One region of the Lysinibacillus sp. BF-4 genome, then DNA from elsewhere that is predicted to be linked to it. Evidence: predicted binding sites of a transcription regulator. Region 1 holds the regulator's gene; the other holds the start of a gene.
What was found. The regulator CtsR, encoded in region 1, represses protease genes until heat stress. The targets are predictions, from matches to a motif close to ATGGTCAATAAAGGTCAAACA.
Positions count from the first base shown of each region.

Region 2: a site for CtsR is predicted at 13,413-13,433, ahead of CH76_RS07245 (ATP-dependent Clp protease ATP-binding subunit). Genes of this name have one in related genera too.

Region 1 covers NZ_JPUW01000006.1:16,608-32,946, forward strand. The annotation lists gene corA (magnesium/cobalt transporter CorA) at 1-877, opposite strand, end outside; gene CH76_RS04005 (class I SAM-dependent methyltransferase) at 892-1,572, opposite strand; gene CH76_RS04010 (DUF4870 domain-containing protein) at 1,658-1,975, shown strand; gene CH76_RS04015 (CtsR family transcriptional regulator) at 2,107-2,586, shown strand; gene CH76_RS04020 (UvrB/UvrC motif-containing protein) at 2,588-3,100, shown strand; gene CH76_RS04025 (protein arginine kinase) at 3,093-4,142, shown strand; gene CH76_RS04030 (ATP-dependent Clp protease ATP-binding subunit) at 4,164-6,617, shown strand; gene radA (DNA repair protein RadA) at 6,706-8,082, shown strand; gene CH76_RS04040 (PIN/TRAM domain-containing protein) at 8,205-9,281, shown strand; gene ispD (2-C-methyl-D-erythritol 4-phosphate cytidylyltransferase) at 9,294-9,995, shown strand; gene ispF (2-C-methyl-D-erythritol 2,4-cyclodiphosphate synthase) at 9,988-10,464, shown strand; gene gltX (glutamate--tRNA ligase) at 10,533-11,993, shown strand; T-box leader at 12,034-12,250, shown strand; gene cysS (cysteine--tRNA ligase) at 12,304-13,710, shown strand; gene CH76_RS04065 (ribonuclease III domain-containing protein) at 13,760-14,122, shown strand; gene rlmB (23S rRNA (guanosine(2251)-2'-O)-methyltransferase RlmB) at 14,122-14,871, shown strand; gene CH76_RS04075 (NYN domain-containing protein) at 14,875-15,381, shown strand; gene sigH (RNA polymerase sporulation sigma factor SigH) at 15,398-16,021, shown strand; gene rpmG (50S ribosomal protein L33) at 16,094-16,240, shown strand; gene secE (preprotein translocase subunit SecE) at 16,286-16,339, shown strand, end outside.
Region 2 covers NZ_JPUW01000017.1:250-16,588, reverse strand. The annotation lists gene CH76_RS07320 (DUF418 domain-containing protein) at 1-282, shown strand, start outside; gene CH76_RS07315 (fumarylacetoacetate hydrolase family protein) at 313-1,215, shown strand; gene CH76_RS07310 (YisL family protein) at 1,293-1,658, shown strand; gene CH76_RS07305 (alpha-amylase family glycosyl hydrolase) at 1,806-3,239, shown strand; gene CH76_RS07300 (YwbE family protein) at 3,232-3,429, shown strand; gene CH76_RS07295 (IS4 family transposase) at 3,625-4,749, shown strand; gene CH76_RS07290 (MFS transporter) at 5,127-6,323, shown strand; gene CH76_RS07285 (ABC transporter permease) at 6,320-7,264, shown strand; gene nikC (nickel transporter permease) at 7,261-8,073, shown strand; gene CH76_RS07275 (ABC transporter substrate-binding protein) at 8,078-9,634, shown strand; gene CH76_RS07270 (ABC transporter ATP-binding protein) at 9,645-10,439, shown strand; gene CH76_RS07265 (dipeptide/oligopeptide/nickel ABC transporter ATP-binding protein) at 10,429-11,196, shown strand; gene CH76_RS07260 (Cof-type HAD-IIB family hydrolase) at 11,249-12,061, opposite strand; gene CH76_RS07255 (metal-sulfur cluster assembly factor) at 12,163-12,471, shown strand; gene CH76_RS07250 (Crp/Fnr family transcriptional regulator) at 12,560-13,249, opposite strand; gene CH76_RS07245 (ATP-dependent Clp protease ATP-binding subunit) at 13,455-15,584, shown strand; gene CH76_RS07240 (IS30 family transposase) at 15,632-16,339, opposite strand, start outside.

The DNA.
Region 1 (16,339 bases):
TAAAGTAATTGTATTTACCAGCAAGCTCGGGCATGTTTTCGAAGTTCATTCCGTAAATCCCTGCGATAAAGGTAAGTGGAATGAAGATGGTAGAAACAATCGTTAATGTCATCATAATGCCGTTCATGCGGTTAGAGTTCATTGCCATATAGCTATCGCGCATATCTGCAGTAAGCTCACGATTGGACTCTACCATTTCTGTTAGCTTAATTAAATGGTCATGGATATCGGCAAAGTAGGCACGTTCACTCTTTTTAAGTGGAAAACGGTAAGAGCCTAAAATACGGTACAGTAAATCACGCATTGGCAAAATAATACGGCGTAAATGTAATAAGTCACTGCGGAAGTCAAAGACAAACTGCATCGTTTTCATACTGTTATGATAGGTCATTTCGTCTTCAAGGCGATTTAATTGGTCTTCAATTTTATAAACTAAAGGAAAATAACTATCAACGATTTTATCAATCGTTTGGTAGAGCACAAAGTAAGATGTTGTATCCCACTTCTTTGGTTTTGTTGCTAAACGATGGCGCACAATTTCAATTTCAGGTACATGTTCCTTGTGAAACGTTACGACAAATTTTTCGGAAACAAATAAATTAATCTCTTCAGGATCGAGCGTATCATCATTAATACGATGCGTAACAAAAAAGTAATAGTCATCGTAATAATCCATTTTTGGTCGTTGCAAGCGCATTAAGCAGTCTTCAATGGCCAGTGGGTGAAAGTGAAAGAAGCTGTCTAATAATTTTTCTTCTTCGACAGTAGGCTTATCAAAATCGACCCAATACCAATCAAAGTCGCCACTTGCTAATTGTTCTAATGGGATGCCCTCAACAAGTTTTTGTTCCTTCGTGCGAGCAATAGTATGTATCACATTCCATCAACTCCTTATTTTTTATAGCATGTCCAACCACAAAATAATGTAGTAGAGAAAAATCGCGCTATTTTTTCAAAGCCTGCATCTTTCAAAATACATACCATCTCTTGTTCTGTAATAAAGCTTAGGCTACGGATTTGCTTCTCCATTGAAGCCACTTGTTCTACCGAAAGTTTAGTATTTTGTAGCCAGTAAGCGCGCCACAAATCAAACTGCTGCTCTGTTTGTTCTGTACCTTGCTCTCCGCATTTGCAAACTATAATAAAAGGTGCGCCTTGTTTAATGTGTTCGGCTAACTTTTTTACAGTGGCAACTTGCTCAGCGCGGGTTTTAATAAAATGTAAAACAAGTAAGCAAGTAGCGCCGTCAAATTGTTTAGTTAGCGACACGTTGAGTACAGTACCTTTTAGTAACTCTACAGGGTTTTGTAGCTGTTGATCATATAATTTTTGTTGGGTAATCGTAAGCATTGCCTGCGACGGGTCGAGCGCCGTAAACTGCCATGCATGGTTAGTATCAGCAAAATGCAAAAGTTCGTTGCCACTCCCTACGCCTGCAATTAAAATATTTGCTTGCTTAGGTAATGCCATTTGTAAAAATGCCTGTGACAAACGTAGCATCGCATCATAACTTGGCAATGTGCGTCGAATGCCACGTTCGTACTCCGCACTTAATTCTTTATCAAATTTCATCAAAAAATCCCCCTTTGTGTTTGAAACTTTTTATGAAAGTGTACGTATAAATAGTATAAAGGATTTATAGAAAGGATGAGAGACTTTGGATAATAAACTTTCTAAAATAATCGTACACTCAAGCTTTTATTACGCGCCCTTTTTAGTGCCAGTCATTATGTTTTTTATCGCGACACTTGTAACGAATGATGAAGAGGTCCGTCGCTTATCTGTACAGGCTGTATTATTTCAAATTGTATTAGCTGTGTTACTTAGCGTATCATGGGCATTTACATTCCTAATCATTGGATTTCCGTTTTTAATTATCTTTGGTTTAATTTATATCTGTGCTCCAATTATTGGTATTATCCGTGCGCTACAAGGCGAAACATGGAATTACCCAATCGTTGGTCGCTTAGTATAAGAGTAGTGTGTCCCCTTGGGCACACTACTTTTTTTGAAGGGTTTTCTTTTGCAATACAATCTTGATTTTTTTATAATAAAGTCAAAGATAGTCAAAGTCAGTAACCATAAATGTTAAGAGAGGTGGTTATCGTGCGAAATACATCAGATATTATAGAAAGCTATTTAAAGCAAATAATTGAGTTAAATGATCAAGGTACAGTGGAGATTAAACGTAGTGAAATTGCGCTTAAGTTTAATTGCGTACCTTCACAAATAAATTATGTAATTAACACCCGCTTCACAGAGGAACGTGGCTATTTAGTTGAAAGTAAACGTGGTGGTGGCGGTTATATTAGGATATTACGTGTGCAACCACATTCGCAAAAAGAGTTAATTGAAGCTATGATTACCCAAATTGCAGATGAGGCTACACAAACTATGGCAGAGGATTATGTTTATCGTTTATTAGATGAGGAAGTTATTACAAAACGAGAGGCAAAAATGATTTTAGCTGCGACGATGCGCACGACATTAAATGTGCCGTTACCGCTTCGTGATCAGCTAAGAGCACGTGTGCTAAGCTCGGTACTTGTAACCCTGAAATATGAACAACGAAAAGAAGGTGAGTAATGTGTTATGTGAACGCTGTGAACAACGGCAAGCCGTTATAACAATTTCTAAAAATAACAATGGTGAGCAAGCTATCCACCATTATTGTGAGAAATGCGCCCAAAACTTTTATCCCTTTACAAATGAAATGCCAAAAGAACCGATTTCAATTCAACAATTACTTGCTAACTGGCAAGCACCTAAAAATATACGTAAAGAACAATTACGTTGTGAAGGGTGTGGCTATACGTATGCGCACTTCCGTAAAACGGGGCGCTTTGGCTGTGCTACATGTTACGACACATTTGCAGAGCAAATACCTAAAATTTTGCAGCCCATTCAAGCTGATTTACAACATGTAGGTGCTATGCCAACTATGTTGGAAAATAAAAAAGCGATGCAAAATGAAGTAGCTTCACTACGACAACAAATGCAAGAAGCCGTAGTAAGCGAAAGTTTTGAGCAAGCTGCCTTACTACGAGATGCCATTAAAGAGTTAGAGGCTAAGGTACAGGAGGGGAAGGCAAATGAATAATATCGATGATTTTTTACGATACACGCGTGATTGTGATATTACATTAGCTGATGCAACTCCAAATAGTGTAGCGATGAGTAGTCGTATACGCCTAGCTCGTAATCTTGAGGGATTTCGCTTTCCACCTTATTTAACAGAAGGAGAGGAAGCGGAAATTGAACGTGAAGTAACACATGCTTTACTGGATAATGTAGAAGGCTTACATTATTTTGACTTGCAAGAGATGCCTTTACTAGCACGTCAGGTGTTAGTTGAAAAACACTTAATTAGTCCGCAATTTTTACAGCAACAGCAAGGAGCATTAATTATTGCTGCGGATGAGCAAACAAGCATTATGGTAAATGAGGAGGACCATCTACGCATCCAATGTTTAGCGCCTGGTCTTAAACTTCAAGAAACCTATGAGCATGCTTTAATGCTTGACCGCCAAATTGAACAGGCACACCCCTATATGTATCATCAGCAATACGGTTATTTAACAAGTTGTCCTACTAATCTAGGTACAGGTTTACGAGCGTCCGTAATGCTACATTTACCAGCACTTACTATGACCAATCGCATGAATGTAATTATTCAAGCCATGCTACGCTTAGGTATGGTTGTGCGGGGTATATATGGAGAAGGTAGTGCAAGTTTGGGTAACATTTACCAAATTTCTAATCAAGAAACCCTTGGTAAATCTGAACAGCAAATTTTACATGACTTACAACAGCAAGTAGAACAAATAATTGAATATGAGTTGCGTGCACGTAAAGCATTAATGCAACAATCTAGCATTCTACTTGAAGATCAAATACAACGAGCACTAGGTACGTTACGTTATGCACGTACGATAACTAGTGAGGAAGCAGCAAGAGGATTGTCGAGCATACGTTTAGGTATCGACCTTGGCATTATTACAGACGTAACGATTAAAGCTGTTAACGCTTGTATTAGCTGTATGCAACCAGGCTTCCTGCAATATTATAAAAACGAGGCAATGCCAACGAATGAACGTGACATTGCACGCGCAACACTGATTAGAGATTTATTAACCAACTAACGTATAAGAGGAGGAAATAGTATGTTTAATCGATTTACAGAACGTGCAAATAAGGTGTTAAATTTAGCGCAAGATGAGGCAAAGCGTTGGAAGGCCTCAAAAATTGGTACTGAACATTTACTGTTAGGACTTGTGCGTGAAGGAGAAGGTATTGCCGCTAAAGCATTAGCAGCAGCCAATGTTACACCAGAAATGATTGAACGAGGTATCGAGCAACTAGTAGGGCATGGTACTGAGGAAGTAGATGCAGTTGTGCATCATACGCCACGTGCTAAGCGCGTATTAGAGCTAGCTGCAGATGAAGCGCGTAAATTAAATCACAATTATATTGGTACTGAACATATTTTACTTGGTTTAATTCGTGAAGAGGAAGGCGTAGCTGCACGTGTTTTAAATAACGTGGGGGTAGGCTTAAATAAAACGCGTCAGCAAGTATTATTATTACTTGGTAATAGTGAGCATGGTCAGCAAACACCGAATGGCGCTACTGTTAACCAACCAGCAAACACACCGACATTAGATGGACTAGCACGTGATTTAACACAAATCGCACGTGAAGGGACACTAGATCCTGTTATCGGACGCAGTAAGGAAATTACACGTGTCATTGAAGTGTTATCTCGCCGTACAAAAAACAACCCTGTATTAATTGGTGAGCCAGGTGTTGGTAAAACAGCAATTGCTGAAGGGTTAGCACAACAAATTGTTAATAATGAAGTACCTGAAATTTTACGTCACAAACGTGTTATGACATTAGATATGGGTACAGTTGTAGCAGGTACTAAATACCGCGGTGAGTTTGAGGACCGCCTTAAAAAAGTAATGGAAGAAATTCGACAAGCAGGCAATGTTATTTTATTTATTGACGAATTGCACACATTAATTGGAGCAGGCGGTGCAGAGGGTGCGATTGATGCCTCTAACATCTTAAAACCATCCTTAGCGCGCGGAGAGCTACAATGTATTGGTGCAACAACACTTGATGAGTACCGTAAATATATCGAAAAAGATGCGGCGCTTGAGCGTCGATTCCAACCAATTCAAGTCGATGAGCCTTCAGTAGAAGAAGCGATTCAAATTATTTATGGACTACGTGATCGCTATGAGGCACACCACTGTGTGAAGATTACAGATGAAGCAGTAGAAGCGGCTGCACAAATGAGTGATCGTTATATTTCAGATCGCTTTTTACCGGATAAAGCGATTGATTTAATTGACGAGGCAGGTTCTAAAGTACGCTTACGTTCTTATGTATTACCACCAAATTTAAAAGATTTAGAAGAAGAGTTAGATAAAGTGCGCGCAGAAAAAAATGCAGCCGTACAAGGACAAGAGTTTGAAAAAGCGGCTAAATTCCGTGACCGCGAAAAACAAATTACACTTGAAGTGCAAGAAATGAAAGATAAGTGGAAAGAAGAGCAAGATAAGGCTGAATTAGAAGTAACAGTTAACGATATTGCACAAGTTGTAGCGATGTGGACAGGTATTCCTGTAGCTAAAATTGCTGAAGAAGAATCAGCAAAACTACTTAACCTCGAAGAAGAACTACACAAACGAGTAGTCGGGCAAGGCGAGGCAGTAGAAGCCATTTCTCGCGCAATTCGTCGTGCACGTGCAGGGCTTAAAGATCCAAAGCGTCCTATTGGTTCGTTTATTTTCTTAGGACCAACAGGGGTTGGTAAAACTGAACTTGCACGCGCGCTAGCGGAAGTAATGTTTGGTGATGAGGATGCTATGATTCGGGTAGATATGTCTGAGTATATGGAAAAACACTCAACTTCACGTTTAGTGGGCTCGCCTCCAGGCTATGTTGGCTTTGAAGATGGTGGACAATTAACCGAAAAGGTACGTCGTAAACCGTACTCAGTAGTGTTACTAGATGAAATTGAAAAAGCACACCCAGATGTCTTTAATATTTTATTACAAGTATTAGATGATGGACGCTTAACAGACTCTAAAGGTCGGGTTGTAGACTTCCGTAATACGGTAGTAATTATGACATCAAACGTTGGTGCAGACGCACTGAAGTATCGCAAAAATGTAGGTTTTAATGTTAATGAGAGTGCAGCAAATGAACATAAGGATATGAAGGGTGTTATGTTGGAAGAATTGAAAAAAGCCTTCCGTCCAGAGTTCTTAAACCGTATTGACGAGATGATTGTCTTCCACTCATTGGACAAAGCGCACTTAAAAGAAATTATTCAATTAATGGCTAAGTCATTAACTAATCGTTTAGCTGAACAAGATATTGCCTTAGAATTTACAGAGGCAGCCTTAGAAAAAATAGCAGATGAGGGTTATGACCCAGAGTACGGTGCACGACCACTACGTCGTGCCTTACAAAAGCATGTAGAGGACCGTCTCTCTGAAGAATTACTTAAAGGTACAATCGCTAAAGGTGGAAATATCATCTTTGATTATGTTGATGGTGACTTTAAAGTACAGCAGGTAACACCAAGTGCTAGTGTGAAATAATTATGAGCGAGCTACTCTATAAAGGAGTAGCTCGTTTTTTGATTCGAATATATGTTCTGTTATACTTAAAAGAAAACAGGAGGCTATTATGGCAAAGAAAAAAACAAAATTTGCGTGTAATGACTGCGGTTACGAGTCTGCAAAATGGATGGGACGCTGTCCAGGGTGCGGGGCATGGAATACGATGGTTGAGGAAATTGAGGTAGTAACAAAAGGGCCACGTGGTGCTTTCCAACACTCAGCAACAGTTACTACAAAAGCTACACCTATTGTAAATGTAGAAACTGTAGAAGAGGCGCGTGTACCTACTACAATGAATGAGTTTAACCGTGTACTTGGCGGTGGCATCGTACCGGGGTCTTTGATTTTAATAGGTGGTGACCCAGGTATTGGTAAGTCTACGTTGCTCCTACAAGTATCTGCGATTTTATCAAACGCTAACCATCGCGTGCTGTATATTTCAGGTGAGGAGTCTATTCGTCAAACAAAGCTACGTGCAGAGCGTTTAGGTGTAACATCTAAAGAGCTCTACATTTATGCCGAAACTAACTTAGAATTTTTGCATCAAACAATTGAACAAGTAAAGCCTAAGTTTGTTATTGTCGATTCTATTCAAACTGTGCATCACCCTGAGGTGACGAGTGCGCCAGGTAGTGTATCACAGGTGCGAGAGTGTACAGCTGAGCTGATGCGTATCGCTAAAACGCAAAACATTGCTATCTTTCTCGTAGGGCATGTAACAAAGGAAGGGCAAATTGCTGGCCCTCGTTTACTGGAACATATGGTAGATACTGTGCTTTATTTTGAGGGAGAGCGCCATCATACGTACCGCATTTTACGAAGCCAAAAAAACCGCTTTGGCTCAACAAATGAGATTGCGATTTTTGAGATGCTACAAAATGGATTAAATGAAGTGCTTAATCCTTCAGAAATGTTTTTACAAGAGCGCTCACAAGGAGCGGCTGGCTCGAGTATCGTAGCATCAATGGAGGGGACACGCCCCATTCTAGTAGAAATTCAGTCTTTAGTTACGCCAACGAGTTTTAACTATCCAAAGCGTATGGCCACTGGACTTGATCAAAACCGTGTGCAACTATTAATGGCTGTTCTTGAAAAGCGAATGGGCTTTATGTTGCAATCACAAGATGCTTATATCAAAGTTGCTGGCGGTGTAAAGCTAGATGAGCCTGCAATTGATTTGGCAGTACTTGTAAGTATTGTGTCGAGCTTTAAAGACCAAGTAGTAAAACAAAGTGATTGTTTTTGTGGTGAGGTAGGCTTAACGGGTGAAGTACGCCGCGTGGCTCGCATCGAGCAACGTGTACAAGAAGCAGCTAAGCTTGGATTTACACGAGCTGTTGTACCTAAATCAAATTTAGGTGGCTGGGATTACCCACCAGGTATTGAAGTAGTAGGTGTCGAAACAATTCAAGAAGCGCTGAAATTAGCGTTTCCGTATCAATAAAAACAACAAACGCATCATCTCAACTTGGAGGTGATGCGTTTTGTTATAAAATCGCTATCGTTTGAACAGCTAAGTTGTAGGAAAAAATGTATAATACAACTATGTAGGAGGTGTTTTATAAAATGTTAAAGCGAACCATTCAAATTGCTTTTTTATTAATTGGAGGAGCCTTAGGATTTATCTTTTTACCGGACTTATACAAATTAATGAATTTATCAACAAACCCTTGGCTTAACAATCCGTATGTTTCTGTATTACTTGGCGCATTGATGTTGTTTATTTTGTCGTTTGCCTTCTCAGATTACTTTGTTAAATTAATTAGTTGGTTAGAGGACACGTTAATTAAAGTACCTGTGGCAGACTTATTATTTGGAACGCTCTGTTTGATTATTGGTTTAGTTATTGCCTTTTTATTAAGTTTTGCTGTTGAGAGTATCCCTATTTTATTTGTACAGCAAGTTGCGCCTATTATGCTATCCATTGTGCTAGGCTACTTAGGCTTTAGAGTAGGGTCAACAAAGCGGGATGAGATTTTACAAATTTTTGCGCTTAAAAATCAAAATGCACAAAAAAAAGCTGCTGCAGAGCCTGAAATTAATCCAGGTCGTCGTAAAGTACTTGATACAAGTGTCATTATTGATGGGCGTATTGCTGATATTGCAGAGACGGGATTTTTAGAGGGAGCCCTTGTAGTACCTCAATTTGTACTAACTGAGCTACAACATATCGCGGACTCATCAGACACACTAAAGCGTACGAGAGGTCGTAGAGGGTTAGATATTTTAAAGCGTCTGCAAGATGATAAGACATCTAATGTAGTAATTACAGACGAAGATTTTGAGGATGTAGCAGAAGTAGATTTAAAGCTTGTGCGTTACGCTAAAAAATACAGTGCCCAAGTGGTAACAAATGATTTTAACTTAAACAAAGTATGTGATTTACATCAGGTGGATGTATTAAATATTAATGATTTAGCTAATGCTGTAAAACCTGTAGTTATACCAGGCGAAAACATGCAGGTAGTCGTGATTAAAGATGGTAAGGAGCACAATCAAGGTGTTGCTTATTTAGATGACGGTACAATGATTGTCGTTGAAGAGGGGCGTTCATACATTGGTCAAGCTATTATGGTGACTGTAACAAGTGTGCTCCAAACTTCAGCAGGTCGAATGATTTTTGCCAAACCAGTAGAAGAGTAGGAAGTGAATGAATTGCAATATGAGGTAGTGTTGCCAGCTGCAGGTAGTGGCAAGCGTATGGGTGCGGGACAGAACAAATTATTTCTTCAACTTGCGAATAAGCCTATCTTGATTCATACCCTTACAGTATTTGAACAGGATGAAAATTGCACAGGCATATGGTTAGCTGTTAGACCTGATGAACGAGTATATATTCGAGAGTTACTCAAGGCTTATAATATTACAAAGGTTAGCGGTATGCCTGATGGTGGCGCAGAGCGACAACACTCAGTTCACGCGTGTATCAAGGCTATGAATAATGTAAGTATTGTGCTAGTACATGACGCAGCACGTCCATTTATAACAGCCCCAATTATTGCAAAGCTTACAGCAGCAGCTTATGACAAGGGAGCGGCAATTGCGGGTGTGCGAGCAAAGGACACGATGAAAAAGGTAGTGAATGGTCGTGTACAAGAAACGATTGATCGCGATAGTTTATGGATGGTCCAAACACCCCAAGCATTTCGATTTGATTTATTAGCACAAGCTGAAGATGTTGCCGAAAAAATTGGTTTTTTAGGTACAGATGAGGCTATGCTTGTCGAACGTTTAGGGCATACCGTTCATATGGTGGAAAGCACATATGAAAATGTTAAAATGACAACACAAGAAGATTTAGTTTTTGGCGAGGCGATTTTACAGCACCGCCAACAAGGAGGACAAACAAATGTTTAGAATTGGTCAAGGTTTTGATGTTCATGAATTTGCAGAGGGACGTCCATTAATTATTGGTGGTATAACTGTACCTCACGACAGAGGGCTAATTGGTCATTCTGATGCCGATGTGTTATTACATACGGTAACAGATGCAGCTTTAGGTGCTATTGGTGAGGGAGATATTGGACGACACTTCCCTGATACAGACCCGGAGTTTAAGGGTGCAGATTCTGCTAAGTTACTAGAGTATATTTGGAAAATGGTAGAGGAGCGAGGCTATAAACTAGGTAATATTGATTGCACAATTATGGCGCAACGACCTAAAATGGCTCCTTATATTGAACCAATGCGTAATCGAATTGCAGAACTATTGCATGCCCATCCTTCCCAAGTGAATGTTAAGGCTACAACGACAGAGAAACGTGGGTTTGTAGGCCGAGAAGAAGGCATTGCAACAATGGCAACGATTTTATTAATCAAGGCATAACACAGTATGTTAAAATGGAACACATACATTCAAGCACAGCTTGAACGATAATTAGGAGGCTATTATTCATGACGAACGAAGTACGCGTACGTTATGCGCCAAGCCCAACTGGCTTTTTACACATCGGCGGCGCACGTACAGCATTATTCAACTATTTATATGCAAGACACCACAACGGTAAATTTATTGTACGTATCGAGGATACTGACATTGGACGTAATGTTGAAGGTGGCGAGGCATCTCAGCTAGATAACTTACGTTGGTTAGGTATTGATTATGATGAGTCTGTTGATATTGGTGGACCTTATGCACCTTATCGCCAAACGGAGCGTTTAGATATTTATACAAAGCATGCACAAGAGCTATTAGATCAAGGTGTAGCATATAAGTGTTTCTGTTCTTCAGAGAAATTAGAAGCATCACGTGAAGAGCAAAAAGCTAATGGTATTGCAGCACCAACATATGATGGTACGTGCCGTAATCTATCAGCTGAAGAAGTTGCAGCAAAGGAAGCAGCTGGCGAAGCATATACAATTCGTATGCGTGTCCCTGAAAATGTAACATATGAAATTGACGATTTAGTACGTGGTAAAGTTACGTTTGAATCAAAAGACGTTGGCGACTGGGTAATCGTTAAAGCAAACGGTATTCCTACGTATAACTACGCAGTAGTGTTAGATGACCATTACATGAAGATGACACATATTTTCCGTGGTGAAGAGCATTTATCAAACACACCAAAACAAATGATGATTTTTGATGCATTTGGTTGGGAGCACCCACGCTTTGGCCATATGACGCTAATCGTTAACGAGGACCGTAAAAAACTATCAAAACGTGACGAGTCAATTATTCAATTCGTTACACAATACAAAGAGCTTGGTTATTTACCAGAAGCAATGTTTAACTTCTTTGCTTTACTAGGCTGGTCACCAGAAGGTGAAGAAGAAATCTTTACAAAAGAACAGCTTATCGAGCTATTTGACGAAAAGCGTCTTTCGAAATCACCATCAATGTTTGATAAACAAAAGTTAACATGGATGAATAACCAATACATTAAAAAGTTATCACTAGATGAAGTAGTGGAGCTAGCATTACCACACTTACAAAAAGCAGGTCGCTTACCAGAAGCATTAACAGCAGAGCAACAAGCTTGGGCTAAAGATGTTATCGCGCTTTATCACGAGCAAATGAGCTTCGGTGCAGAAATCGTTGAATTAACAGAGCTGTTCTTCACAGACGAAATTCATTACGATGAAGCGGCAACAGAAGTACTAGCTGGCGAGCAAGTTCCTGAAGTGATGGCAGCATTTAAAGTACAATTAGAGCAACTAGAAGAGTTCACACCAGAAGCAATTAAGGCAGCAATTAAAGCAGTACAAAAAGAAACAGGACATAAGGGTAAAAACCTATTCATGCCAATTCGTGTTGTTACAACAGGTCAAACGCATGGTCCTGAGCTACCAAATTCAATCGCATTATTAGGTAAAGATAAAGCAGTTGCTCGCGTAGCAAAATATGCACAATAATATTGACTTTCTAAGCGTTCATTGTAAAATGAAGCTACAATAATATGCGTTGACGAGGAGAAGTAAGTATTGCAAGCTCTTTAGAGAGGACCACCACTGGCTGAAAGTGGTCTGAGCCTAGGTAAAACTGAAATGCACCTTCGAGCAATTTAATCGAAATAAAGTAGATTAAATCGGTTCGCTACCGTTACTAGCGCTTAAAGATGAAGAATTATTCTTCAAATCAGAGTGGAACCACGTCATTAAACGTCTCTGTCACCTATTATGGTGATAGAGACGTTTTTATTTTATAAAAAGAGGAGAGGTTACAATGGCAATTAAAATTTTCAATACATTATCTCGTGAAAAAGAAGTGTTCGTTCCTATGGAAGAGGGCAAAGTGAAAATGTATGTTTGTGGGCCTACAGTTTATAACTACATTCATATTGGTAACGCTAGACCTGTAATCGTTTATGATACAGTACGTCGCTACTTGCAATACCGCGGTTATGATGTGACATATGTTTCTAACTTTACGGATGTTGATGATAAAATTATTAAAGCAGCAAATGAGCTAGGCGAAGAAGTATCGACATTAACAGAACGCTTTATTAATGCATACTTTGAAGACGTTACAGCGCTAGGATGCAAAAAGGCAGACGCCCATCCGCGTGTAATGGATCATATGCAAGATATCATTGAGTTTATTAAAGTGCTAGTAGACAAGGGTTATGCTTATGAGTCGCAAGGCGATGTGTATTACCGTACGCGTAAGTTTAATGGTTATGGTAAATTGTCACATCAATCGATTGATGATTTAAAAGTAGGTGCACGTATTGAAGCGGGTGAAAAGAAAGAAGATGCGCTTGACTTTGCATTATGGAAAGCAGCGAAACCAGGAGAAATTTCATGGGATAGCCCTTGGGGTGCGGGACGACCAGGCTGGCATATTGAGTGTTCAGTAATGGCGCGTGAGCATTTAGGAGATACAATTGACATTCATGCAGGCGGACAGGATTTAACTTTCCCGCATCATGAAAATGAAATTGCACAATCTGAAGCACATAATGATAAAACATTTGCACGCTATTGGATGCATAATGGTTATATTAATATTGATAACGAGAAAATGTCGAAGTCACTAGGTAACTTTGTTTTAGTTAATGATATTCGTCAAAAAATTGACCCACAAGTGCTACGCTTCTTTATGCTGTCAGTGCACTACCGTCACCCTATTAACTTTGCTAAAGATTTAGTAGATGCTGCGGCTACAAGTTTTGAACGTATTAAAACAGCTTATACAAATGTTAAGCATAGACTATCAACAACAACAGATGTAGTAGATGCAGGCGATTGGTTAACACAAATTAAAGAACAGCGCGTAGCTTTCGAAACAGCAATGGATGACGATTTTAATACAGCTAATGCGATTTCTGTATTATTTGAGTTAGCGCGTATTGCAAATATTTACTTACAACAAGAAAATACATCCCAAGATGTACTACAAGCCTTCATTACAACCTTTGATGAATTAGCTGATGTTTTAGGGCTAGTATTAGCAACAGATGATTTATTAGATGAGGATATTGACCAATTAATCCAAGAACGTATTGATGCACGAAAAAATAAAGACTTTGCTCGTTCAGATGAAATCCGTGATTTATTGCAGGCGAAAGGCATTATTTTAGAAGATACACGCCAAGGTACTCGTTGGAAACGAGGTTCAGCTAGTGAGTAAATTACGCGCTAGTGATGTGTTACAGTTAAATGCTTTAGCATTAGCTTATATGGGGGATGCGGTATTGGAAGGACGCGTGCGTGCACATTTATTGCATAGTGGTCGAGTAAAGCCCAATACACTTCACCGTGAGGCAACAAAGTATGTATCAGCAAAAGCACAATCACATGTCATCCAACAATTAATCGCTGAAGAATTTTTAACTGAGCAAGAAGTAGCAATATTTAAACGTGGTCGTAATGCAAAGTCTGGCTCTGTTCCTAAAAATACTGATGTGCGCACGTATCGCAATAGCTCTGGTTATGAAGCAGTATTAGGTAGCTTGTTTTTGCGAGAAGAGTACGAACGTGTAAATGAAATTATTGATAAATCAATTGAAATATGTGAACGACCGAAAGGAGAGGAATCGTAATGAGCGAACAACAAAGTGAAATGATTTGCGGTAAAAACCCCGTCTTAGAGGCACTACGATCAGGACGTGAAATTAACAAGATTTTTATTGCAGAAGGTGTTAAAAAAACAGGAGTTAATGAATTATTAGATTTAGCTAGAGAAAGAGGCGTGCTTGTTCAATTTGTGCCAAAGAAAAAAGTAGAAATGTTAGCAGATAACGAAAATCATCAAGGTATCGTAGCTGCAGTAGCAGCTTATGACTATGCTGAATTGGACGATGTATTTGCAGCGGCTAAAGCTAAGGAGCAAGATCCATTTATTTTAATCTTAGATGAGTTAGAAGATCCACATAATCTAGGTTCTATTATGCGTACAGCAGATGCTGTAGGTGTACACGGTATTATTATCCCTCGTCGTCGTGCGGTTGGTTTAACATCAGTTGTTGCTAAAGCATCAACGGGCGCAATTGAACATGTGCCAGTCGTACGCGTCAACAATTTATCACAAACTATCGAAGAGCTAAAAGAGCGTGGCGTTTGGATTGCAGGCACAGATGCTAAAAAATCTGTTGATTATCGTAAAATGGATGCAACATTACCATTAGCTGTTATTATTGGAAGTGAAGGTAAAGGCATGAGTCGTATCTTAAAAGAAAAATGTGATTTCTTATATCACTTACCAATGGTAGGGCATGTTACATCATTAAATGCTTCTGTAGCTGCAGCTTTACTTATGTATGAAGTGTATCGTAAACGACAAGAAGAATAAGCCATGAAACATATCCTTCTTGTTGATGGCTATAATATGATAGGCGACTGGCAAGTGTTACGGGAGCTTAGAGATATTGACTTTGAGGCTGCTCGTAATCGCCTAGTAGAACTGTTAGCGGAGTATCAAGCAGCTAAAGGTATACGCGTCATTATTGTATTTGATGCTTATTTAGTTCAAGGGAAAAAGAGTCAGTACCGACAGAGTGGGGTAGAGGTAATCTATACCGCTAAAAACGAGACAGCTGATGAGCATATCGAAAAATTATCCAATGAATTAAAAGGGCGTAAAATTCAAATTCATGTAGCGACATCTGATATGACAGAGCAAAATATAGTGTTTGGTAATGGTGCTTTGCGTAAATCAGCGCGCGAACTAGAGATTGAAGTAGGCATTGCAAAAAAGGTGATTGAAGCAGATGTTCAAAAGACCAATGTCATTCGGCACACAGGGCTGGATGTTTCGGAAAGTGTATTAGAAAAGCTAGAGCGAATTCGTAGAGGGTTATGAAAGCGGGTGGCGTTTGATGAATAAGTTTGAGTTGTTAGCAGATGAGGAAGTCATTAATTTAATACAGCAAGGTGATGTAGAAGCGCTAGAGTACATTATAAACAAGTATAAAATAATAGTACTGGCTAAAGCTAAATCTTATTTTTTAATTGGCGCAGACCGTGAAGATATTATTCAAGAAGGCATGATTGGTTTGTATAAAGCAATTCGCGATTATCGCGATGATAAAAATGCTTCCTTTCGTGTATTTGCTGAACTATGTGTGACACGACAAATTATTACGGCCATCAAAACAGCAACGCGTCAAAAGCATATGCCACTAAACGCTTATGTGTCATTAGACAAGCCGGTGTACGAAGAGGACTCCGAAAAAACATTGGTTGAAACAATGGTAGGTCCAACAACAATAGAGCCTGAAAATATTGTGCTTCAGCAAGAGCAACAAGATTATATTGAACTGAAAATGAGTGAAGTATTAAGTGAGCTTGAGCAGCGCGTATTAGCACTGTATTTAGAAGGACAATCCTACGGCGAAATCTCAGAACAACTTGACCGCCATGTAAAATCTATCGATAATGCGCTCCAACGTGTAAAACGTAAATTAGGGCAACATATCGAAGTAACAGAAATTCTCGGATAGTTTTACACTTTATTGACAGTATGAAAGTAAGGTGATAGTCTTTAAAAGACTAAGTGCCGAAAAGGTGATGACATGGCAAATAAAGTCGCTCTAAGTTGTGAGAAGTGCGGATCACGTAATTATTCTGTGCCTGCTAAAAAAGATGTTACAAAGCGTCTAGCAATAAAAAAGTTTTGTTCTCACTGCAATGAGCATACGATGCATAAACAAACGGTATAGTGAAATATAGTAAAAGTATTTTAAGCTGTTCGGAGGTAAGTAAGCATGAATAAAATTATGCAGTTTTTACGTGAAGTCGGCTCTGAAATGCGTAAAACA
Region 2 (16,339 bases), on a different contig from region 1:
CTATGCTTAATCCCAGTGATGGCTAAACTATTAACGCCATTCGCTACGGTTGGGCGTGTATCACTTTCGACATATATTGGGCAATCTATTATTTTATCGGTATTATTTTACGGGTTTGGTTTCGGCTTGTATGGTAAGATTAACGTACAGTCTGGGGTTTTAATTGCGGTGACCATTTTTATTGTACAAGTTGTACTAGCAGACCTATGGTTACGTAAATTTAATCAGGGACCTCTTGAAGCACTATGGCGAAAGTTTACGTACTTCAAATTACGTGTATAGAAAGTAAAAGGATAAAGGAGCGCTATAACCATGAAAATTTTATCATTCAAAGTGAATGAAGAAGTAAAGTTTGGACCGAAAGTAAAAAAACAGGAAGCTGTTTGGGACGTTCAGGCGATTCAGCAAGAGTTAAACGTACTTCCATCACTTGTACCGACAATCATTGAGGGTATTGCACAAGGCTTTGATTTTGTAGAAAAAATGCGTAAATTAGTTGAGGCTGCTGAGCAATCAGACAACCCTGAGCAATTTAAGCATGAGTTTTCAGCAATTGAGTGGCTATCACCAATTCCACGCACACCAAAGAACGTAATGTGCGTTGGGCGTAACTACTATGAGCACGCTGAGGAAATGGGCGGAGCAGAAGCGTTAGAAAACGTTATGTTATTTACAAAATCACCAACAGCGATTACAGCGGACGGCGCTGATGTATCTGCACATGCAGATTTAACAGCACAGCTGGATTATGAGGGCGAGCTAGCTATCGTTATTGGCAAGCAAGGTAAAGCCATTCCAAAAAACCTAGCGTATGATTATGTGTTCGGCTATACGATTGGTAATGATATTACAGCGCGCGATCTACAGACAAAACACAAGCAATTTTTCTTAGGTAAAAGTTTAGAAGGCACTTGCCCACTAGGCCCTTACCTTGTAACGAAGGACGAAATTCCAAATCCACATAATTTAACGATTGTAACGAAAGTTAATGACGAAATCCGTCAAAACGGTTCGACTAAAGATATGATGCACAAGGTAGAAGATTTAGTGTCGTTTATTTCACAACACGTAACACTTGAGCCAGGTGATGTTATTTTAACAGGCACACCTGCTGGCGTAGGTAAAGGCATGAAGCCACCAACATTTTTACAAGCAGGCGATGTTGTAAAAGTGTCGATTGAAGACATTGGTACGCTTGTAAATCGTATTAAGTAATAATTAGTATCGTTTGAATAACACCTATACTCATGTTAGGATAGTTTTGATACAAAATTAATGAGGTGGGGAAAACTATGAGCTTTTTAACAGAAACAACGCACTTGCATATTACAACATGGGTAATTGGCGTTGTACTATTTGTTATTGCGGCAATGGGTGCTAAACCAAATAAAGGTTTACACATGGCATTACGCTTATTCTACATTTTAATTATCATTTCAGGTGCAGCATTATTCTTCAAGCACCAAGGTATTGATAATATGATGTATGGCATTAAATTCTTAATGGGTATTTTAACAATTGGTATGATGGAAATGACATTAGTGAAGAAGGCAAAAGGGCAAGCATATAACATCTTTATGATTTTATTTGCAGTGTTCTTATTCATCACATTATTCCTAGGCTTTAAATTACCAGTAGGCTTTAACTTCTTAGGATAATAGTAAATCGCGTCAGCTTAGGCTGGCGCGATTTTTTTGTCACGACTTTGTCAAATCTAAATTTGCGCTAAATTACATAAAAGATAGCGGTTACGTAGTGTTATTTGATAAACTTACTTTTGTATGATGTGAAGGAGAGGAAACGCTTTGAACATAAAAAAATGGTTGGGTACAGCGGTAGCGGGCGTGCTACTTGCGACGGCAATACAATTGCCAGCGTCAGCGGCTCAAGAAAAACGCACGATTCAAGATGAAAGTATTTACGACGTGCTAGTAGACCGTTATTTTAATAAAACGAGTAAGAATGATTACGAGACAGACCCTAATGATCCTGCAAGCTTTGCGGGCGGTGACTTTGGCGGACTGCAAGAAAAATTTAACTATATTTATGATATGGGTTATACGATTATTTCGTTAGGTACGGTATTTTCTACTGACAAATATGACGGCTCACTGCCAACAAGCCATACAACGCTTGAGCGTCGTTTTGGTACGCAAGAGGAGCTAGACGAATTAATTAAAACGTATAAAAAATATGATATCCGCATGATGGTCGACTTCCCATTAGGGCAAGCAAGTGTTAACCATGAGTGGGCAACAAATAAAGACTGGGTAGCCTCTACTGAAGGTGACACGATTAAATGGGATTTAACAAATAAAAAACTGCAGCAAGCACTTATTGAGGCAGCTACAGATTTTGTTAAGCAAAATGACGTAGCAGGTATTCGTGCAACATACTTAGCTGATGCACCAACAGCCTTTTTAAATGATTTTATTAAAGCGATTAAAGCACAAGGCGATTACTATGTTATCGCTAAAGGCGAGAGCGATGCAGATTTTGACACGGATTACAGCAGTGAAACAAACAAAATCTTCCGCGAGGCTTTTAAAAATGTAAACGGTGATACTTCGGCAATCCCAGCGCTAGTAGAAGGTGGTAAACCAATGCAATTAATGGTTGATGAGCTTGATACAAGCCGCTTTACGCATGATATTGCAGGCGAGGGTATGTTTGCGCCAACGCGTATGCGTATGATTTTAGGTACATTATTTACATTACCAGGTACACCAGTAGTGCAATACGGTACAGAAATTGCAATTAACGGCGAAAAAGCACCAGACACGCACCATGTCATGAACTTTAGTGTAGACAAAGAGTTACAAGGTAACTTGCGTAATGTAATGCAACTACGCAATGATTCGCCAACTTTACGTAATGGTGATTTTGAGGTCATCCAAAATGATAATGGTTTATTAGTTTATACACGTACAAGTGAAGATGAACAGTGGGTAATCTTCGTAAATAATACAGATAAAACAAAGCGCGTTATTTTAACAGAAGAACAACTTGGCAAAGATAAAGAGCTACGCGGTATGTTTGATCGTGATATCGTACGTGAACAAAACGGTGAGTATGCGTTAGTGTTAAACCGTGAAATCGTAGAGATTTATCAAGTTATTGAAAACCAAGGGTTAAATAAATCCTATATGGTAGCACTTGGCGCAGTATATGTATTATTTGCGGCTTTTGTTATTATTGTAGTAAAACGTGCACGCCAAGGGAAAAAACGCAATGCGTAATGGACAAGTACGCAACGACATTCACCCAGGAAGTAAAGTAGCCATTGTACTCAAAAAAGATCAACGCACAGGTAAGCTGACAGAAGGCATCGTTCAAGATATCTTGACGAATAGCGCTCGCCATCCACATGGTATTAAAGTGCGCTTAACAGACGGTCAAGTCGGTCGTGTGCAACAAATTATAACGTAAAACTAAGCAAACACTAGAAGAAAGTGAAATTTCTTCTAGTGTTTTTTTGTATAAAAAAGATCACTAGCGTCGCATTAAAATAATTCAACGCATCATATTAAACTGAATTTTCTGTCATATAACCCAGGCACAAAAAATCCTTTATACTGGTTGGGCGGTAGTAAACCATCCAAATCCCATACAAAGGACATAAACATGGATAAGTTTACACGAAAAACATCATTTGAACAATGGTTTTCACCGATTTCCTCCACAAAACTTGAGGAATTGGTAGAAGCCTATCAATTAAATTACTATACAAAAAAGCTACACATTGCTTCATTCCTGAAATTATTCGTATTCGCACAGCTCAATGAAACCGAAAGTCTTCGGGCTGTCAGTGAGACATTGTTTTCAGACGACCTACAAAAAGTAACGGAATTAGAATCGATTAGCTTTTCCCAGCTGGGACGCCGATTAAATCAGCTACCTACAGCGGTTTTCCAGCAGCTCTTTCTCGATTTAGTTGCCCGAATTCATGAAAAAACGCAGTATAAGCAGCATCGTAAAACCACGACACCATTGAAAATCATTGATTCGAGTACGTTGCCACTGAATTTGAACAATCACAAGTGGGCGGAGTTCCGAAAAACAAAATCAGGGATCAAGCTTCATTTACGCCTCGTTTTCTTAGAAAAAGGCTGTTCGTATCCAGACAAAGCCGTGCTGACAAACGCAAAAGAACACGATCGTGGTCAGCTAGAAGTACTCGTTGACGACAAAGAATGCATGTACGTCTTTGACCGTGGTTATTTGGATTACGAGCGATTTGACCGCATGACCGATGATGGCTATTTCTTTGTCTCAAGCTTGCGGAAAAACGCCGTTATTCGTGTAATCGAGTCGTTTAAATTGCCAGAAGATACACGCGTGTTATCCGACGAAATGATGTTGATTGGCACCACACAAAATCGTGCAGAAAATGCCTTTCGTCTGATCAAAGTGTTGGATTCGAAAGGTAACGAACTGCATCTGATCACGAATCGATTTGATTTGAGCGCCGATGAAATCGCTGAATTGTACAAATCACGTTGGGCAATCGAGTTATTTTTCAAATGGTTGAAGCAGCACCTGAACATCAAAAAGTTCTACGCGCAGAGCGAACAAGGCGTGCATAATCAAGTGTACATCGCGATGATCGTTTATTGCCTGCATGTGCTGGCACAATTGGACACGAACAGCTCAAGAACATATTTACAAATTAGTCGTTTACTCAAAGCGGCACCGTGGAAATCCGCTCACTTATGGATACGAAAAATCGCTGGAAAAGCGGTCCCATAAAGGTTTTCTCATCTCTATCGCACCCGTCAAAGGATATAGTAAAAAAATGGATGTTTCACTACCTATGTTTAAGTGTATTTGTTTTTCTTCTCAAGCGGAAAAACAAGAAGACAGAAAATTCAATTAAAATTTACGCGACGCTAGTGAAAAAAGATAAAAGTAAAATAGTTAGTATTAAAGAATAAAAAAAGGGCTTTTGTGCTTAGAATACTTTAATTTACTAATTTAAGTTATATAAGGAGATTTATTGGGGGTATAATTAGACTTGTTTATGAAAGATATTCTCAATTAGAGGGAGATAGTTATAAAAATAAAAAACTGATAATTTTTAATTTTATAATATGTTTTCTCTGATAGATGAAAGGAGGCCGTTTTGAGTGAAGAGAGAGCCGCTATCGTTAGGAATGATACAAATGTATGGATTAGCGATGTTTTATTTCACAGCTAATGCAGTACTAACAGTAATCTTTCCTTTACAAGCTTCAGCTGGAGGAATGCCAGAAGCGGAAATTGGCATCATGATGGGGATGTATATGTTTGTTTGTATGATTTTACGTCCTTGGGCTGGACAAATGGTAGGGAAACATAGCGTGTTTACTATCATGAAGTGGTTGCTTGTTGGGCACGCGATTGCATTACTTTTATATGTCATAGTAGGTGTAAGTAGTCTATATCTTGTACGGATTTTACAAGGTGTTGTAACAGCATTTTTCTCGATGGCAATGCAAATTGGTGTGGCTGATGTGTTACGAGATGAAGATAGAGGACAAGGGATGGCTATGTATTCCTTATCTACCGTATTACCAGGTTTGTATGGTCCAGCTCTAGCTCTGCTACTCTGGTCACAGCAAAGCCACACTACGTTAATGTTACTTATTGTATCCCTAGCATTTTTACCGTTACTCTTTTTTATTAAATCACCTTTACCTAAAACAAAAAACGACAATACATCTTTTACACTACATGAAATGTTTAAAGCGTTTGGTACGGCTAGGAAAAATAAAGGTCTTGTCACATCCTCTATTATTATGTTACTTGGTGCCAGTGTATTCGGTGCTTTATCAGCATTTTTGCCGTTGTTTTTAATTACAACAAAAACTGGTAATGCAGCATTTTATTTATTTTTACAAGCAATTGTAGTAGTGACTAGTCGATTTTTATTTAGAAAATACATCCCTTCGGATGGAAATTGGCACCCTAAGTTTATGGCAATTGTATTAGTGAGTTCAATTATGGGAACGACTTTACTAGCTGTTCTACCTCACATTAATTATTTGCTATATAGTAGCGCCATTTTTAATGGAATTGCTACAGCCATGCTTTACCCCACATTAACAACACACATTTCATTTGTGGTCCCTGACGCACAACGTCATATTTTACTAGGTATTTTTCTTGCATCCTATGATCTAGGATTTTCGTTAGGCGGCTTTATGATGGGATTTGTTATTCAGTATGTATCTTATCAAGCGATGTTCATTACATGTTCTATAGTTGGTATAGTGGCGCTTATTTATAACTTTGCGGCTACATTACCACCTCGCGAAGATGAGGGGGAGCCTGTTAATTCATGATTCGTTACTTGTGGCAGCGCTTATGGCAACTTGCTTTATTATTAGTAGGCATTTCATTTATTACATACGGTCTTATGTATATTAGCCCGAGTGATCCAGCAGAAATACAGTTACTTGCTAACGACAGTACACCAACAGAGGAAGCTCTCAAGGCGTTGCGAGAAGAAATGGGCTTAGATGATCCATTTATCGTACAGTATACACGTTGGATGAAGAATATTGCAGTCGGTGATTTTGGCTATTCGCATCATTTTCGACAAAATGTTGTAGATGTATTACTAAGTAGAGTTCCATTGACATTGTATTTATCTGTCGTGGCTTTTCTACTATTTATTATAAGTTCAATAGTTTTAGGCATATTTTCTGCGATATACCAAAACCGCTTGGCAGATTATATTATCCGCTTATTTTCTGTAATGACAATTTCCATACCAGGATTTTGGTTAGGTCTCATTTTGCTTTATATTTTTGGTGTTAAGTTACATTTATTGCCTATAACCTATACGAACACTTGGCACAGTATTATACTACCGGCGGTAACTTTATCATTTCCTTTGATTGGGAAATATACAAGGTTATTTAGAGCTGAAATCGCTGAGCAGTATCAACAAGACTATGTAGTTGGTGCGCAGATGACAGGTACTTCTGAAATTACTATTATGTTGCGCTATGTTTTACCTAATGCCATCATTAATATTTTACCACTAATTGGATTGTCAATAGCCACATTGCTTGGAGGAACGGTCATCGTAGAAATGATATTTTCATGGAATGGGCTAGGGAAGATGGCTATGGATGCGATTACTTACCGTGATTATGATTTATTACAAGCTTATGTATTAGGTATGACAACCATATATGTTTTCTGTAATTTACTCGTGGACTATGCTGTTTATTTAATGGATCCACGTATAGCTAGAGATGAGGCGTTAGCGGAATGAATAATAAGCGTATTTATTTCATCTTAGGAAGTTTAAGTTTTATATTGCTACTTTGTTGGCTAGGTCCTTATCTAGCCCCTAATGATCCCTTAGCTACTAATTTAGGGAATGTTTTGCAACCACCGAGTTCACAATATCCTCTTGGTACCGACCAAGTAGGACGTTGTATATTATCGCGAATCTTATATGGTGCTAGAACATCTATTGGACTGACATTGTTATTGCTTACTTTAGTAAGCAGTCTAGGTTTTTTAATCGGTCTGATTGCAGCACTAAGAGGCAAGTGGCTAGATGCGACTTTGATGAGATTAGCCGATATGATGCTTGCTTTTCCTGAAATTATATTTGTCATTGCGGTTGTTGGAATGCTTGGTCCTGGTGTTATGAATATGATACTTGCCTTATCACTTATTTGGTGGACGAAGTATGCACGTTTAACACGTACTTTAGTACTTCGTTATAAAGACGCTCATTTTATTAAGGCAGGGAAAATGGCAGGGGCTAGTAATAGTAAAATTTTTATCGCTTACATGTTACCTAATATCTCAGCTCCACTCATTATTCAATATATGCTCGATATAGGGGGGATGATGTTAACAATTGCAAGCTTGTCCTTCTTAGGTTTAGGTGTTCAAGCTCCTACGCCTGAATGGGGAAGCATGTTAAGTGAAGGACGTACGTATCTTCAAACGGCTCCTTGGCTACTTTATTATCCTGGCATAGCTATATTTATTGTAGTGTTATTATTTAATTTACTTGGTGATAAATTACGAGATTGGTTAGACCCTAAATTTGAAAAGGAGAGATAAGAGAATGAAAAAATATAAACGTTTAGCTATAGCTGCAACGATGACAGTGGGGTTACTGTTATCAGCTTGTGGAAATGACAAAAATGCAACAGACTCAGAGAAATCCTCATCAGATAAACAATTAACGATTGCTCACTTTTATGAAATGAAAGAGCTAGATCCGGTTATTGCGTGGGATGGTTGGAATTTATCACGCATGGGAATTGGAGAAAACTTAATTCAGTTAGATGAAAATATGAACATTAAGCCTGTCATTGCACAAGAGTGGGAAGAACAGGATACTAGGACTACAATTTTTACAATACGCGATGACGTAACATTTCATAATGGTAAAGCAGTAGATGCAGAAGCTGTAAAAGCATCTTTAGAGCGTGCAATTGCTACTACTGATAGAGAAGATATAAAAATACCTGTGGCTACTATTGAAGCGCAAGGAAATAAGCTAACGATTACAACGACAGAGCCCTTTCCGACATTGCTAAACAATTTAGCAGATCCTGTATACATTATTGTTGATGCGACAGCAGCAGAACAAGATGAAGCGAAATTTAAGTTACATCCAATAGCAACAGGCCCATTTAAAATCGAGCGTTTTGCACCTCCTATGGAAATGAATTTAGTTAAGCATACTGAGCATTGGAGTGGTGCTGTAGCCGTGGATAAAGTTACAGTCAAAGGCATTGCAGATGATGCTACTCGCGTAATGGCTTTACAGTCTGGAGAGGTAGATTTTATTACCCAAGTCGGTGCTAAAGATGTGCAGTTATTTGAGGGGAATGAAGCATATACTGTATTACGTGGACCTAACTTACGCGTATTTCAATTAGGCATTAATATGCGTAAACCTTATATGAATGATTTAGCATTTAGACAAGCAATGGCACACGCCTTAAATAAAGAAATGTATGCTGAAAATTTAGTAAAGGGTACACCCGCAGTAGGCCCATTTACTAAGGAGTTAAGTTTTGGTTACCAAGGAGAAGATAAGTATCAATACGATGTTGATAAGGCTAATGCGCTGCTTGATAAAGCAGGATTTAAAGATAGTGACGGTAATGGTATAAGAGAATTAGATGGCGAGGATATTATTTTAAAATATGTATTAAACACAGGTCATGGTAATGATGCTGAAAATGTAGCTGTCGCTATTCAAGATGATTTTAAAAAAGTGGGCATTGGTGTGGATGTCGTTCTTGTCGAAAATTTTAATGATATGGTGAATAACGGCGATTATGATTTGGTATGGGAACGTTGGACATCAGCGCCTACCGCGGATCCTGCATATTTTATCGAGGCAAATTATGTTACAGATGCGTTGGGAAACAAAGGTAACTATACAAATGCTGAGATTGATAAAATTGTGGAGGCTTTTCATAATGAATTTGATAAGGAAAAGAGAGATGCTTTAGGTAGAGAAGCAACTGAAATCTTATTGGAAGATATCCCTACATTATTTATGTATTATCAAGAAGGCACAGTTATTACGAAAGCCAATGTAACAGGCATAGCGCGTTTTATGTCTGAAATTTATTATATTGATGAGCGTGTTAAGGTTGACTAGACACGAAATAATGACAATAAAGCAATTACATGTTACAGCGGCTTCGCAAAATATACTTCGAGATATCTCGTTTAATTTAAAGCAAGGGGAAATCGTAGCAGTTGTTGGTGAAAGTGGCTGTGGTAAAACAACATTATTGAAAGCGATAGCTAATTTACTAGCGCCTAACCTTCAAATAAAAGCTGATGCTATAGTAATTAATGCACAAGACGTTAGAGAGTTTTCGAAGAGACAGTGGCGGCGTATACGCGGTAATCAAATTGCCATGATTTTTCAAAATCCTTATTTCTTTTTTAGTCCAGTTAAAAAAATTAAAGCGCACTTTATACAAGCAATACGGAATCATCAAAATTTCACGAAAGAACAAGCGATAGAAAAAAGCCGTAAAATCTTACAAACACTTAATTTTTCGGAAGCAGATGCGAGACGAGTGTTAGATAGCTATGCTTTTGAGTTAAGTGGAGGTATGTTACAACGAGTAAGCATAGCATTAGCAATTGTATTGCAACCTAGTATTTTGTTAGCAGATGAGCCAACAAGTGCACTTGATGTTATTACCCAACAGCAAATATTAGAAGAACTATTACAACTCCGTAAAGTAAGTAATACGTCAATTATTATGATTACACATGATTTAGGATGTGCAGCATATATTGCTGACCGTATCATTGTAATGCACAAAGGTAAAATTATTGAAAGCGCTCCAACAGCTACTCTATTATCAAATCCTCAAGAGACATACACGAAAAAATTATTACTAGCTACACCAAGGTGGTTAGGGGACGATACCGTTTATGCAAAATAAAGTATTACAAGTAGTAAATGTTACAAAGAATTTTACAGTTAAAAACAAAGTAATTTCAGCTGTTAAAGAACTCAGTTTTGACTTAATGGAGAATGAATGGGTAGCAATAGTTGGGGGGAGCGGCTCCGGGAAAAGTACTTTAGCTGAGCTGATAGCTAATATGCAAGATGTGACGTCAGGCGCTATTTATTGGCGAGAGCACCTCGTTAAGCAGCTCTCTTTTAAAACATACTATAAAGACGTGCAAATGATTTTTCAAAATCCCTTACAATCTATTAGCCCACGCATGAAAATCATTGATTTTTTAAGTGAGCCTTATCGTAATTTTTATCATTTATCGAAAGCCGAGGCTAGACATTATATAAAGCAAGATTTAGAAAAACTGTTATTACCAGAACGTATTCTTAATTGCTATCCCCATGAACTGAGTGGTGGACAATTACAGCGTATCGTCATTGCTAGAGCGATGGCTGTCAAACCTAAATTATTGATTTGTGATGAAAGTACGTCTGCTTTAGATATGATGGTACAGCAAGAAGTGGTGCAAGTACTAAAATCTCTACATGCGGAAAATAAATTTGCTATGTTGTTTATTACCCATGACTTAACCCTTGCCTTAACGCTATGCGAAAAAATTTATGTTATGAATGCTGGAGAGATTGTGGATAGTATTGAAAAAGGAAAGACAGTGAATATTCGTCATCCTTACACTCAAAAATTATTAATGGCTTGTGAGGCAATGACATTAGAAAGTTAAAAAATCAGGGTTTTTCTGTGCAGCTTAATGCTACTATGAAAAACCCTGATTTTTATAATTTTAAGCGCTCTTGTAAAACGCGTGCGATACCGTCTTCGTTATTAGAAGCTGTAATTTCATTGGCGATGTTTTTTAACTGATCAATGCCGTTGCCCATAGCAACACCAACGCCCGCAAAGTCAATCATTTCAAGGTCATTATCCTCATCGCCAAAAGCAATAATACGCTCGCGTGGAATATTGAGATGCTTCGCTACTAAAGCGATACCTACAGCTTTATGTAAGCCGTTACGCACAATTTCAATGATATGGAAGGGGGCGCCCCATCTTCTATGGTCAATGAGTTCTGCATGGACATCCGCCAAATGGCTACGAATCGTAGCAACATCTTGTTCCTCAGCTTGAATGAGTAGGGTTGTGGGGTTATCTGGTAAGTAAACGGTTAAGTCACCACGTGTGATTCGCGGTTCACCCATCGTAAAAATTTCAAGCGACTTCTCATTATCTGCATGTAAGTATACATCATCTTTAATTTCAGCGATAATATTTTCGTATTGAAAGTGGTTTATAGAGTCAACAACATCACGAACGACATGTAAGTCAATCGGTGTATGTTGCTCCTTAAAACGTTGGTTTCGAGGATTGTGTACGAAAGCACCATTAAAGTTAACGATTGGTGTCTTTAAACCGAGTGCTTGATAATATGGAATACTTGCGCGGTACGGACGCCCTGTCGCAATCATGACGTAGTGGCCAGCCGCTTGAGCGCGCAATAAAATATCTTTTGTTTTAGGCGAGATGGTCTGCTGATCGGTAAGCAAGGTACCATCTAAATCTAAGACGATTAAATGCGGTTGAAAAATCATAAAAATGTCCCTCACTTTCTGTTAGCATCGTAACGTTACATCAAAGATTTGGCAAGCATTAAAGGCTTCTGTTATGATTACAGAAGATAGGAGTGAAGCAAATGGATGCAGATATGAAAGAAAGTATTTTAGGTGTACTCGAAAATGTAATCGACCCTGAGCTTGGTATTGATATTGTTAACCTTGGCTTAGTGTACGATGTTAATTTAGATGAAGAAGGCACAGCAGTGGTAACAATGACCTTAACATCAATGGGTTGCCCAATGGCCCCAGTCATTGTAGACCAAGTGCAAACCGCACTAAGTGAATTACCAGAAGTGAAAAAGACAGAGGTTGACATTGTTTGGAGTCCACCTTGGTCAAAAGATATGATGTCACGCTATGCAAAAATCGCATTAGGCGTACGTTAAAACAAAAACTACCGCTGACAATTTGTCAGTGGTAGTTTTTTGTTTGTAAGGTTTGGCAGTCAACAGCATGCCACAATACTGTACTACGTTAATCAATTCTACAGACGGAGATAGGGCAGTTTTCGCAGTCAATAGCGTGTTTGAGTTGGTCAAGTTGATGTACGGTGATATAGCCTTTATCAAAGGAAATAATATTGTGTTTTTTTAAATCGTTTAACATGCGATTAATCATTTCACGGCTTGTGCCGCATAAATTAGCAAGCTCGGTATTTGTAAGGGCTAGGTCAATATAAACCGCATCATCTGCCAGCAGTACACCGTATGTATTGGCAAGACGTATTAATGTTGAAAACAAAGCACCTTTTTTACCGTGTAGTACAAGGTCACGTAGTAGACTTTGGTGCTTGAGATTTTCGATTTGTAGCCATTGCATATATTCAATCATTGCATTGGGCTGCGCGGCGATATGTTTCTCCATCATTACCTTTGGTAAGACATAAAGTACAACTGTTGTCAGTGCTGTTGCTGAAAAAGGCGTTAGGGCAGTGGTCGAAAATAACGTAACATCGCCAATCAGACCAGCCTCACTACAAATTCGGACAGTTAGTTCTTTGCCACCTAGTGTTTGTTGGGTGAGTTGCACATGCCCTTGGCTAATATATGCGATATGGTCAGCAAGCTCATCCGCCAATGGGATGAGTGTGTTTTTTTCGAAGGGCATGCGCCTCCCTTCTGTTAAAAAAATATCCTGGATTTGATTATGAATCGCTATCGTCATTTTGATCACCTGCTTCCTGTTAATCTTATATGTACATTTAGTTCCATCGTAACATAAAAATCAGAGCTAAGGCGATAAGGAAAAGGTAGCATAGTGGCAATTTTTAGTGCAAAAAAGACGGAGTGATATTTTGCAATCGGGGTAAAAAGGTTGTAAGATGTAATTAGTCAAAGATGGTCAAACAATAATCAAAGGAGAGAGTGCTATGCAATTTCAACAAACAGATAATAAAAAACCATTAGAACAATTTGGACGTAACTTAACTGAAACCGCAAAGAGTGGCAAAATGGACCCTGTTATTGGGCGTGATGAGGAAATTCGTAATGTTATTCGTATTTTAACGCGTAAAACAAAAAATAACCCAGTACTAATTGGTGAGCCAGGGGTAGGTAAAACAGCCATCGCAGAAGGTTTAGCACAGCGTATTGTAAAAGGTGATGTACCTGAAGGCTTAAAAGAATGTGAATTATACGAGCTTGATATGAGTGCGATTGTTGCAGGTGCAAGCTATCAAGGGCAATTTGAGGAGCGCCTAAAAGGTGTATTAAAACAAGTTAAAGAGGCAGAAGGCCGTATTATTTTATTCATTGATGAAATTCATACAATAGTAGGCGCAGGCAAGACAAGTGGTGCAATGGATGCAGGCAATATGCTAAAACCTATGCTTGCACGTGGCGAGCTACACTGTATTGGTGCAACGACATTAGATGAGTATCGTATGTACATCGAAAAAGACCCAGCATTAGAACGCCGCTTCCAACAGGTAATGGTACGTGAGCCATCTGTGGAAGATACCGTATCTATTTTACGTGGCTTAAAGGAACGTTTTGAGCTTCACCATGGCGTGCGTATACATGACCATGCAATTGTAGCAGCTTCAGAGCTTTCTAATCGCTATATTACAGATCGCTTCTTACCAGACAAAGCAATCGATTTAATTGACGAAGCATGTGCCATGATTCGTACAGAAATTGACTCAATGCCACAAGAACTTGATGCTGTCACACGTCGTATTATGCAACTCGAAATCGAAGAACAAGCATTGAAAAAAGAAACAGATAAAGCGAGTCAAAAACGCCTTGAGCAATTGCGCGGTGAGTTAGAGGAGCTAAAATCATCATCTGAAGGCATGCGCAAGCAATGGAAGCAAGAAAAAGAAGGCTTACAAATCATTCAGAAAAAACGTGAAGTATTAGATGGCTACCGCCGTGACTTAGAGGATGCAGAGGCAAAATACGATTTAAATAAAGCAGCCGAGTTACGTCATGGTAAAATCCCTTCACTTGAAAAAGAAATCCATGAGCTAGAGGATGCGATGGAGGGTGATGGTACACGTATTTTACGTGAAGAAGTAACATCAGAAGAAATTGCTTCGATTGTATCGCGTTGGACGGGTATACCTGTAACTAAATTAGTAGAGGGCGAACGTGAAAAACTACTACGTCTTAAAGAAACTCTCGAAGAACGTGTCGTAGGTCAAGATGATGCTGTGCAATTAGTAACTGAAGCTGTATGGCGTGCGCGTGCAGGTATTAAAGACCCTAATAAGCCTATTGGTTCGTTTTTATTCCTTGGGCCAACAGGTGTTGGTAAAACCGAGTTAGCTAAAGCGTTAGCCGCACAATTATTTGATGCAGAGGAGCACTTTATTCGTATTGATATGAGTGAGTACATGGAAAAACACAGTGTCTCTCGCTTAGTAGGTGCACCTCCAGGTTATATTGGCTATGAAGAGGGCGGTCAATTAACAGAGGCAGTACGCCGCAATCCGTATTCAGTCGTACTACTTGATGAAATCGAAAAAGCACACCCTGATGTTGCCAACATCTTACTGCAAATTTTAGATGATGGTCGCATTACAGATAGTCAAGGTCGCTTAGTGAACTTTACAAATACCGTTGTTATTATGACATCTAATATTGGTTCGCAGTATTTATTAGACGTACAAGAAACACCAAATGCAGATTTAGAAAATGTTATTATGGGTGCACTACGTCAGCACTTTAAACCAGAGTTATTAAACCGTGTGGATGATATTATTTTATTCCATGCTTTATCTAATGACCACTTCCATGCGATTGCTTGGAAATATGTAAAACAATTGCAAGACCGCGTGGCACAACAAGAGGTAACATTAACTGTTGATGATAGTGTAATTGAGTGGATTGTAACAGAGGGTGTGGATGCACAGTTTGGTGCGCGACCACTTAAACGCTTTATCCAACGCCACCTCGAAACAGCAGTAGCACATGAGCTGTTAAAAGGTGATGTAGTGGCGGGCGATACATTAAACGTAATGATGCAAGACGGTCAATGTGTTGTCACAAAAGCATAACAAGTAACGAGGGGCTATAGGCTCCTCTTTTTTTGTAAGATAGATTGTCAAATTAACTGCACCACTTCATATTCAAATGAATCCTGTGCGGTGTTCCAGTTGAGGCACTTTCTTGGTCGATTGTTGATCAATGAAAGTGCTTTTTCTATTTTTGATGATGTGAGTTGCCCCAAATCCATTCGTTTTGGGAAGAATTCGCGTAAAAGACCATTACTATTTTCATTTGTCCCACGTTGCCATGGCGCGTATGGATCTGCGAAGTAAAATGGGATGCCGTACTGTTTTTCAAGTTCGGTGTAGCAGCTAAATTCTTTTCCGCGATCTGTCGTAAACGTTTGAAAACATTGTCTTGGGTAACGTGACAGGAGCTGTTCAATAGCCCACTTCATCGATTGCGCCGAGCGATTCGGGATTTGAATGCCGACATAAAAACGTGTTTTTCGCTCGGCGAACGTCGCCATACATCCTTTCGTACCGCGCGCTGAAACAACAGTATCTAATTCCCAATGGCCAAACGTTTCCCGCGTTTTAATTTCTTTTGGGCGTTGTTGAATAGACGTGCCAACGTTGAAACGACCACGTGTTTCGCGTGGTGCCTGACGTTTTCCTTTTTGACGAAGTACTTGAAGCGTCACGCGAAGCTTTCCTGAATAGAGCCAGCGATAAATCGTTTTGAAAGCGAGTTTTCCTTGAAATAAGGAACCGATAATCTGTTCAGGCGACCATGTCGCTAGTAATTTTTCTTCGATGATGTC